One region of the Vandammella animalimorsus genome, then DNA from elsewhere that is predicted to be linked to it. Evidence: riboswitches for the same ligand, from Rfam matches in the RefSeq annotation. Region 1 holds a riboswitch; the other holds the start of a gene.
The links. Region 1 has a riboswitch for thiamine pyrophosphate ahead of thiC (phosphomethylpyrimidine synthase ThiC). Riboswitches for the same ligand answer to the same signal wherever they lie in the genome.
Positions count from the first base shown of each region.

Region 2: it holds a riboswitch for thiamine pyrophosphate, as region 1 does, so the genes downstream of both, CLI93_RS07795 (TenA family protein) here and thiC (phosphomethylpyrimidine synthase ThiC) in region 1, are expected to answer to the same signal.

Region 1 covers NZ_NTBH01000007.1:19,739-24,508, forward strand. Annotated here, with positions in the region: gene CLI93_RS10530 (3'-5' exonuclease) at 1-617, shown strand, start outside; gene hemC (hydroxymethylbilane synthase) at 824-1,774, shown strand; TPP riboswitch at 1,842-1,975, shown strand; gene thiC (phosphomethylpyrimidine synthase ThiC) at 2,087-3,976, shown strand; gene CLI93_RS10545 (hypothetical protein) at 4,027-4,278, shown strand; gene CLI93_RS15560 (hypothetical protein) at 4,665-4,770, opposite strand, start outside.
Region 2 covers NZ_NTBH01000004.1:176,779-181,548, forward strand. Annotated here, with positions in the region: gene thrS (threonine--tRNA ligase) at 1-597, shown strand, start outside; gene infC (translation initiation factor IF-3) at 705-1,331, shown strand; TPP riboswitch at 1,577-1,720, shown strand; gene CLI93_RS07795 (TenA family protein) at 1,795-2,433, shown strand; gene tenA (thiaminase II) at 2,449-3,111, shown strand; gene CLI93_RS07805 (GntR family transcriptional regulator) at 3,176-3,946, opposite strand; gene CLI93_RS07810 (maleate cis-trans isomerase family protein) at 4,136-4,770, opposite strand, start outside.

The sequences.
Region 1 (4,770 bases):
CCATCGGCGCGGTGCGCATCCAGGCCTGCGGCGCCCAGCCCGGCATCGCCCTGGGCCACAGCTTTGCGCGCGTGCTCAAGGTGCCAGTGCCCATCAGCCCGCTGGGCCAGCTGTTTCACGGCCTGACCCAGGACGACCTGAGCCAGGGCCAGGATCCGCGCCTGGCCCTGCTGGAGCTGCTCGAATGGGGCCAGGACGCGCTGTGGCTGGCCTGGCACGCCTGGTTCGACCAGGCCATGCTGCACCGCGCCGCGCAGCAATGGCTGGGCAAGCACGCACCCAGCAGCCGCACAGGCAAGATGCTGCTGCCCCTGCCTGGCGTGTGCGATCTGGCGCAACTGTTGCCAGCCCTGCTCGGCCCCTGCCCAACGGCGCTGCAAGCCGATATGCCGAACAAGACGCCTGTCATCTCCGGCGATCACGACCTGGACGCCTGGCTGCAAGCCCTGGGCCTGGCGCACAGCGCCCGCCACGACGCCGTGGCCGACGCCATGGCCACGGCCGAGCTGGCCCTGATCGCCCTGGCCCATGCCCAGGCCCAAGGGCTGCAGACCTGGGGCCAGCTGGCCAGCCTGGCCTCGCAACGAGAACGCGAGCGACAGCAGCCGGGGTTTTGAGCGCCCGTTCATACGCTTGCCCCGCTGGCGCGCCGCGCAGCTTGCGTCTGTCTGCATCGCCCTGCCCTGCCTTGCCCTGCCCTGCCTTCTGGGCGCGCTACCATTGCCGCCGCCCGCGCCCTGAGCGCCTGTTCAAAGTGAGCCTGTTCAAAGCGCCACTGCAACGCACGGCACGGGCTTTCGATGGCCACGCACTCACTCCCCTCATGAACGCTTCCACCCGCCCCCCCGCCACCTGCGTCATTGCCACGCGCGAAAGCCGCCTGGCCCTCTGGCAGGCCCAACATATCCAGCAACGCCTGCAGGCCCAGGGGCTGCAGGCCACGCTGCTGGGCATGACCACCCGCGGCGATCAGATCCTCGACCGCAGCCTGAGCAAGGTCGGCGGCAAAGGTCTGTTCGTCAAGGAGCTGGAAGCCGCGCTGGTCGATGGCCGCGCGCACCTGGCCGTGCACTCGCTCAAAGATGTGCCCATGGAACTGCCCGCAGGCTTCGCACTGGCCTGCGTGCCCGAGCGAGGCAATCCGCACGATGCCTTTGTCTCCAACCACTACGCGCGGCTGGAAGACCTGCCCGAAGGCGCCGTGGTCGGCACCTCCAGCCTGCGCCGCCAGGTGCTGCTGCAGCACCTGCGCCCGGATCTGCGCATCGAGCCTTTGCGCGGTAACCTGGACACGCGTCTGCGCAAGCTCGACGAAGGCCAGTTCAGCGCCATCGTACTGGCCGCCGCCGGGCTGGAACGCCTGCAACTGGCCGGGCGCATCCGCATGCAGTTCACGCCCGAACAAATGCTGCCCGCTGCAGGCCAGGGCGCGCTGGGCATCGAAGTGCTGGCCACCCAGCCGCACACGCCCCAGGCCCAGCAGTTGCAGACCGCCTTGCAGGCCTTGTCGCACCTGCCCACTTGGCTGGCCACAGCCGCCGAGCGCGCCGTCAGCCGCGCCCTGGGCGGCAGCTGCTCCGTGCCGCTGGCGGCCCATGCTGTTTGGGCCGAGGCGCCAGACACGCTGTGGCTGCGCGCGGCCTGGGGCGACCCACAAGGCCAGCGCCCCCTGGTGCAGGTGCAGGCCAGCGCAGCCATTGCCACGCTGGCCCAGGCCCAGGCGCTGGGCGAGCAGGTGGCGCAGCTGCTGCGCCAGGCCGGGGCCCAGGTTTAAGAGCCTGCCTCTCAACTGCTGCGGGATTGACCGGAGGCCCGGGCGGCAGCGCCGGCGGTATGATGCGCGCCGCACTCCGGGGTGCGCGCCTTGGGAGTCGGCTCTGAACACCGGCCCCAAAGGCGCGCTGAGATGGCCCAGGCCGAACCCGTCAACTTGATCCGGTTAGTACCGGCGTAAGGATGAGCTGGCAGCCGCCAATGCGGCCCATGCAGCCCAGGCCCTTGGAACACAGCTTCCTGGGCCTGGCGACCGCAGTGGGCCGGGCCTCCGGGGTGAAAAAGCGACTTTCCCCCCTGATTGCGAGGCCCCATGAACGCACCTGAAAAACTTTCTTCCCTCAAGCAACTGCTGGCGCTCACGCGCGAGCCGCTGCCCGCCTCCAGCAAAGCCTATCTGCAAGGCTCGCGCGCGGACATCCGCGTGCCCGTGCGCGACATCCAGCTCACCAACGGCGCGCAGGCCAGCGTGTACGACACCAGCGGCCCCTACACCGACCCGCAGGCTCAGATCGACGTGCGCCGTGGCCTGCCCGCGCTGCGCCAGGCATGGATTGAGGAGCGCGGCGACACCGAAACCTACGCCGGCCGCCTGGCCCACATCCTGGACGACGGCGGTAAGCACGAGGGGCGCGATGCCGAGCGCATCGCCCAACTGCGGCAGGAAGCGGCCGGGCTGCAACGCCAGCCGCGCCGCGCCAAGGCTGGCCGCAACGTCACGCAAATGCACTACGCACGCCAAGGCATCATCACGCCCGAGATGGAATACATCGCCCTGCGCGAGAACGGCCGCATGGAGTGGCTGCGCGAGCACTTGGGCGATGCTGCGCGCGAGGCGCGCCGCCGGGGCAACCCGATGGGTGCGGTGATCCCCGATGTCATCACGCCCGAGTTCGTGCGCGACGAAGTGGCGCGCGGGCGCGCCATCATCCCGGCCAACATCAACCACCCGGAAATCGAGCCAATGATCATCGGCCGCAACTTCCGCGTGAAGATCAACGCCAACATCGGCAACTCGGCCGTGACCAGCAGCATCGAGGAGGAGGTGGAAAAGCTCGTCTGGTCCATCCGCTGGGGCGGCGACACGGTGATGGATCTGTCCACCGGCAAGAACATCCACACCACGCGCGACTGGATCATCCGCAACAGCCCCGTGCCCATCGGCACCGTGCCCATCTACCAGGCGCTGGAAAAAGTGGGTGGCATCGCCGAAGACCTGACCTGGGAAATCTTCCGCGACACGCTGATCGAGCAGGCCGAGCAGGGCGTGGACTACTTCACCATCCACGCCGGCGTGCGCCTGCCCTTCATCCACCTCACGGCCAATCGGGTGACGGGCATCGTCAGCCGCGGCGGCTCCATCATGGCCAAGTGGTGCATCGCGCATCACAAGGAGAGCTTCCTCTACACCCACTTCGAGGAAATCTGCGAAATCATGAAGGCGTATGACGTGAGCTTCAGCCTGGGCGACGGCCTGCGCCCCGGCTGCGCGTCCGATGCCAACGACGAAGCCCAGTTCGCCGAGCTGCGCACCCTGGGCGAGCTGACGCAAATCGCCTGGAAGCACGACGTGCAAACCATGATCGAAGGCCCCGGCCACGTGCCCATGCACATGATCCAGGAGAACATGACCGAGCAGCTCAAACACTGCCACGAAGCGCCGTTCTACACCCTGGGCCCGCTGACCATCGACATCGCCCCCGGCTACGACCACATCGCCTCGGCAATAGGCGCGGCCATGATCGGCTGGATGGGCACGGCCATGCTGTGCTACGTCACGCCCAAGGAGCACCTGGGCCTGCCCGACCGCGATGATGTGAAGCAAGGCATCATCGCCTACAAGATCGCCGCCCACGCCGCCGACGTGGCCAAGGGCCACCCCAGCGCCCGCGCGCGCGACGACGCGATCAGCAGGGCCCGCTTTGAATTCCGCTGGGAAGACCAATTCAACCTGGGGCTGGATCCCGACACCGCACGCGACTTCCACGACGAAACCCTGCCCAAGGACAGCAGCAAGACCGCGCACTTCTGCAGCATGTGCGGCCCCAAGTTCTGCTCCATGAAGATCACGCAGGAAGTGCGCGACTTCGCCGCCGCCAAGGGCTTGAGCGAAGCCGAAGCCTTGAAAGCCGGCATGGATGAAAAGTCCAGGGAATTCGCCGCCGGCGGTGGGGAGGTCTATATCCCGATCCAGAAGGCTTGAGCGGGTCTTGGTCGGGCCTTGATCGAACCTACTGACAAAGCCGCACCCGCATGGTCATCCTCACGACCACCCGACAGGGCTTTGAATCGCTGCGCGCCCTGTTCGACACCGGAGCGCATCCGGTGTGGGTCGGCGCCAGTGTGCTCACGGCGGGCGAAATCCAGACCTGGCGCGCGCGGGGGCTGGATTTGACCGTGTTCGGTCACGACATCGACCCGCGCCACCCCAGCCAACAGGCCGCCGCGCTGGACACCGTGGCCGAGCACCACCCTGGCGAAGTGGTCTGGGTTAATGCCCGGTGAATGACAGCGCCCATCACGCAACAAGCCAGAAAAGCTCAACTTGCCAAGGCGAAACCTTGCCTCTGCACACGGCGTGCCGCCCAGGGCCGTGCAGGCAAGGTCAGTGCCGTGGCGTCAGAGCCTGTTCAAAGTCTCGGCGCGAGCGGGCAAAAAGTGGCTTGGGATGGGCTGCAAGGCGCAAAACGCAGCCATGGCTGGGTCTATGGCGAGGCTTTGCGGGCGCAGTAGACCGCCCCAATCCACTGTCTTGCCAGCCGTGCAGAGACTTTGAACAGGTTCTCTCAGAGTAATCCCCAGGTGGATTGCGCCCCGCCAGCGCTGACAATGCGCGTTTTCGGCTGGAGGCCGTTTTTTGATCTTTGAGGGAGTGACCATGCATACACCGCCTATTGCACCACTGGGCGAGCCCCAGGCAAGCCAAGCATCCGCCCGCCAAGCACCCTGGCACGCCAGCCACCGGCGCTTGCATGCCCTGGCGGCGCTGTTCGCCTC
Region 2 (4,770 bases), on a different contig from region 1:
GACAGCCTCAAGGCCAGCGGCGTGCAATACCGCATCGCCGAGGGCGACGGCGCCTTCTACGGCCCCAAGCTCGAATACACGCTGCGCGATGCCCTGGGGCGCGAATGGCAGTGCGGCACCATCCAGGTTGACCCCTCAATGCCTGAGCGCCTGGATGCCCAATACGTCGGCGAGGACGGCGCACGCCACCGCCCGCTGATGCTGCACCGCGCCATCGTCGGCAGCCTGGAACGCTTCATCGGCATCCTCATCGAGCACTATGCCGGCGCCCTGCCCGTCTGGCTGGCGCCGCAACAAGTCAGTGTGCTCAACATCACCGACGCCCAGGCCGACTACTGCCGCGAGCTTGTTGTAAAACTCCAAAAAGCCCTGCCGCACCAACCCATCCGCGCCGAGTTGGATTTACGCAACGAAAAGATCACTTATAAAATACGTGAGCACGCCTTGCAAAAAGTGCCGTTCATTCTCGTGGCCGGCGACAAGGAGAAGGCCGCAGGCACCGTGGCAGTCCGCGGCCGTGGCAACCAGGATTTGGGGGTCATGCCGCTGGAGCAATTCATCGCATTGATCAGCGAAAGAATTGCCGCCAAGCAATAAATGCCTGTCTGCCCTGTCCTCAGCCTGTTCATGATCTTTAAGGGCCTTGCTGCCCGCCACTCCGCCCGGCCATTGCCGGGCGGCTTCTTGCAACCAACCGTTTGAAGGTGAGAGCCATCGCTACTGAATACCGTGACCGTCGACACCGCGAAGAGCGCAAGCATCGACTCAACCGTGAAATCAACGCGCCCGAGCTGCGCGTGACCGGGCCAGACAATGAGCCCATCGGCGTCATCAGCCTGCAGGAAGCCCTGCGCATGGCCGGCGACCTGGATGTCGATCTGGTCGAGATCGCGCCCACCGCCAACCCGCCCGTGGCGCGCCTGATCGACTACGGCAAGTTCAAGTATCAGGAACAAAAACGCGCTGCCGAGGCCAAGGCCAAGCAGACCGTCATCGACATCAAGGAAGTCAAATTCCGCCCTGGCACCGACGACGGCGACTACAACATCAAGCTGCGCAACATCCGTCGTTTTCTTGAGGACGGCGACAAAGTCAAGGTCACACTGCGTTTTCGCGGCCGCGAAATCACCCACCAGAATCTGGGCCTGAACCTGCTCAACCGACTGCGCGAAGAACTGGGCGATGCCATCGTCGTCGAGCAATTCCCCAAGCTCGAAGGGCGCCAGATGATCATGATGATCGCGCCGCAAAAGAAAAAAGCCAGCGGCGGCGGCAAACCAAAGGCCACTGCCCCGCAGTCCCAGCCCGGCAGCGAAGCCGCCCCGGACTGATCCAAGCAACCACCCGCCCCAGGCCACCGCCCACTTAAGGGCGAGCCGCAAGCACCACCCACACGCGCTGCATGCCATCACAGATGATGGCTGCGGCGCGTCGTCGTCTGCGCCGAGCCCTGCTGCTACTCGCCAAGCAGACATCATTCCCGATGCGCCAGACGGGAAATACCGGCCGCTAACGCCAGCAGTCAGGCGCTATCATGCCGTCGGCGCAGGCTTCTCCACACGGCAGGCCTGCCTCCATATTCCCCGAGGGGAGCCCCGCGCCAAGGGGCTGAGAAACTGTTGGTCGGCACGCCCGCAGCGCCTGGGCATGCCCGGCAGCACAGTGACCCTTTGAACCTGATCCGGATCATGCCGGCGAAGGGACGGGCAAGGCCCCAGGTACAGCCCCCGCTGTCGCACCCAGGCCACCCCCGTGCTCCTCGCAGGCCCAATCCACACCAACGAGGAGCACACCATGACCGCCTTCACCGAACAACTGCGCCAAGCCAACCTGCAGACCTGGGAGCAGGCTGCCGAACACCGCTTCGTCCAAGAGCTGTTTGCCGGCACCATCGACGATGCCGTCATGGCCCACTACCTGATTCAGGATCACCGCTTCCTCGACAGCTTCCTGACCCTGCTGGGCAGCGCCATCGCCACCGCCGACACTTTCGAGGCGCGGCTGCGCTTTGGTCGCTTTGCCGGCATGGTCTCAGGCGACGAAAACACCTACTTCCTGCGCGCCTTCGAAGCCTTGGGCGTGAGTGAGGCGCGCCGCCACCAGGAGCCGGACACAGCCCCCACGCAGGGCTTTCAGGCCATCATGCGCGAGGCTGCTGCAACCCGCAACTACGCCGCCGTGCTGGCTGTGCTCAACGTCGCCGAATGGCTCTACCAGGACTGGGCCACACGCGGCAACAAGCCCTTGCCCGAGCACTTCGTGCACGCCGAATGGGTCACGCTGCACAACAACCCCTTCTTCAACGACTTCGTCGCCTTCCTGCGCGCCGAGCTCGACCGCATCGGCCCGGCGCACAGCGACATCGCGCACGACTTCTTCCGCCGCGCCGTGGCGCTGGAGCTGGCCTTCTTCGACGAAGCCTACAACGCCTGAACAGGAGCGCCGCCCATGACAACCGTCTTCGAGCGCCTCAAGGCTGCCGCCCTGTCCGACTGGAACCGCTACGTCGACCACCCCTTCATCCGCCAAATGGAAGCGGGCACCCTGCCCCAGCCCGTGTTCCAGCAGTACCTGATCCAGGACTACCTGTTCCTGATCCAATACGCGCGCGCCCACGCCCTGGCCATCTACAAAAGCCGCACACTGGAAGACATGCACATCGCACAGGAAGGGCTCAATGCCATCCTGGGCGAAATGAACCTGCACGTGCGCCTGTGCGAGCGCTGGGGCCTGAGCCCGGCCCAGCTCCAGGCCGCGCCCGAGCACCAGGCCACCGTGGCCTACACCCGCTACGTGCTCGACTGCGGCCAAAGTGGCGACCTGCTGGACCTGAACGTGGCCCTGGCCCCGTGCATGATCGGCTACGCCGAAATCGGCCGCCGCCTGGCCCCTGCTCTGGCCGCGCGGCCCGACCACCCCTACCGCGAATGGATCAGCGAATACTCCGGGCAAGCCTTTCAGCAAGCCGCCCAGGCCTGTATCGCCCACATGGACAAACTCGCTGCCCACGCCATGACCGAGGCACGTTTTACCGAACTCACCGCCATCTTCGCCCAAGCCGCCCGCCTGGAGGCTGACTTCTGGCAGATGGGCTTCGATCTGGCCAAGTAGGTGCCCGAACACTGATGTGGTCTGACTCACGCACCTGGCTCGCGGAGCAGGCACCGAAGGACAGTCACGAACTCTGGGTTTGCTGCGACAAGCCCAGCAATTGCTTGACCACCCTGCCCGTGTCCCGATAGTGGCGCGCCAACAAGCCGGCGGCCAGACCGGCATCGCGCGCCACTGCCGCATCCATGAGTTGGCGGTGCTCGGCCAGTACATCACGCCCCACCTGCCAGTACCGACCATCGCGCAGCGCCGGCTGACGGTAGCGCTCGCTTTGTGCATATAACTGTTCAGCAAAGCTCAGCAACCAACCTGAGCCGCAAGCTGCGATAAGGCTACGGTGGAACTCGTAGTGGCGTTGCTCGAACTGCGCCTCGGCATCGCTATGGCCGTCCTGTTCATCAGCTGCGTAGTAACGCCGGGTAGCCAAGGCCAACGCATGGTAGGCCGACACGACCTGAGCCTCCCACTGGTCGTCGCCCTTGACCAGGGATCGGCGCAACGCCTCACACTCGATGACGATGCGGGTCTCAATCACATCCCACATCTGCTCTTCGGAAAAAGGCGCTACGCGAAAACCGCGCGATGTGGTAGATACCACCAATTGCTCGCTAAGCAAGCGGTTTAAGGCCTCACGCAGCGGCGAGTAGCTGATTCCGTAACAATTCTTAAGTTGCGCCAGGCGCAGCGCCTGGCCTGCGGGAAAGCGCCCAGCAATGATGTCGCGGCGCAACGCTCGATGCGCTTGCTCGGCCAGGGTGATTTCTTCGTAGATGGCCCCCTCTGGCTGCGCAGAATGCGGGGCCTGTGTTTTGGCGACCTTTATGCGGGGCTTCATGGCGGACTCCGTAGACCACTGCTTCGTCTCATGGCTATCGGGCATAGACCTAGGCTGCGGCCCCAAACCGTAGACAGTCGAATGCAGTGGGATACAGGCAGCAGGTCAAAAATCTGCCAAGGTCGTGATGCCAAACCTTGGCAGACGCGACTCACAGGGAGAGTTCGCTCACTTGCATGCCAGGCACGATTATGTACTGCTGGGCCCGCCTGCGCCTCGCGCAGCCAGCAAGGCGCCGTAGCCAGGCACCTGCGCATCCAAGCCCAGGCGCTTGAGCATCTGGTAAACCGTGGCCACAGATGAAGAGAGCACGGGCAGCCCAATGCGATCCTCGATGGGCTGAATGGAAGCCAACGAAGGCATTTGCACACAGGCCGATGCCACCACTGCGTCCACACCGCTGGTCTTGAGCTTGCGGCTGATCTCGATCGGCGCGCGCGGATCCTGGCGTCCGACTTCCAGGTTGTCGGCGATTTCCAGCGAGATGCTGTCCACGACCTCAATGCCTTCGTGCTCGATGTAGTCGATCACCAGCTGTGTCAGCGGCTTCATGTAAGGGGTCAGGATGGAGATTTTCTTGGCCCCTAAAGCCTGCAAGCCTTCAACCAGCGCCCCGGCGCTGGTCACGACGGGTGCAGGCGCGCCATTGGCTACCGTGCAGGCATGCAGGCGCTGTTCAGAGATGCGGTGGTAGCCCTTGCCCATGCTCATGATGGCCACCAAGCACGCGTAGCCCAACACGTCCACGCGAGCATCCGACAACTCCAACGCACAGCGATCGCTGTCTGCGTCCATGGCCGACAGCTCCTCCTTGGTGACATGCT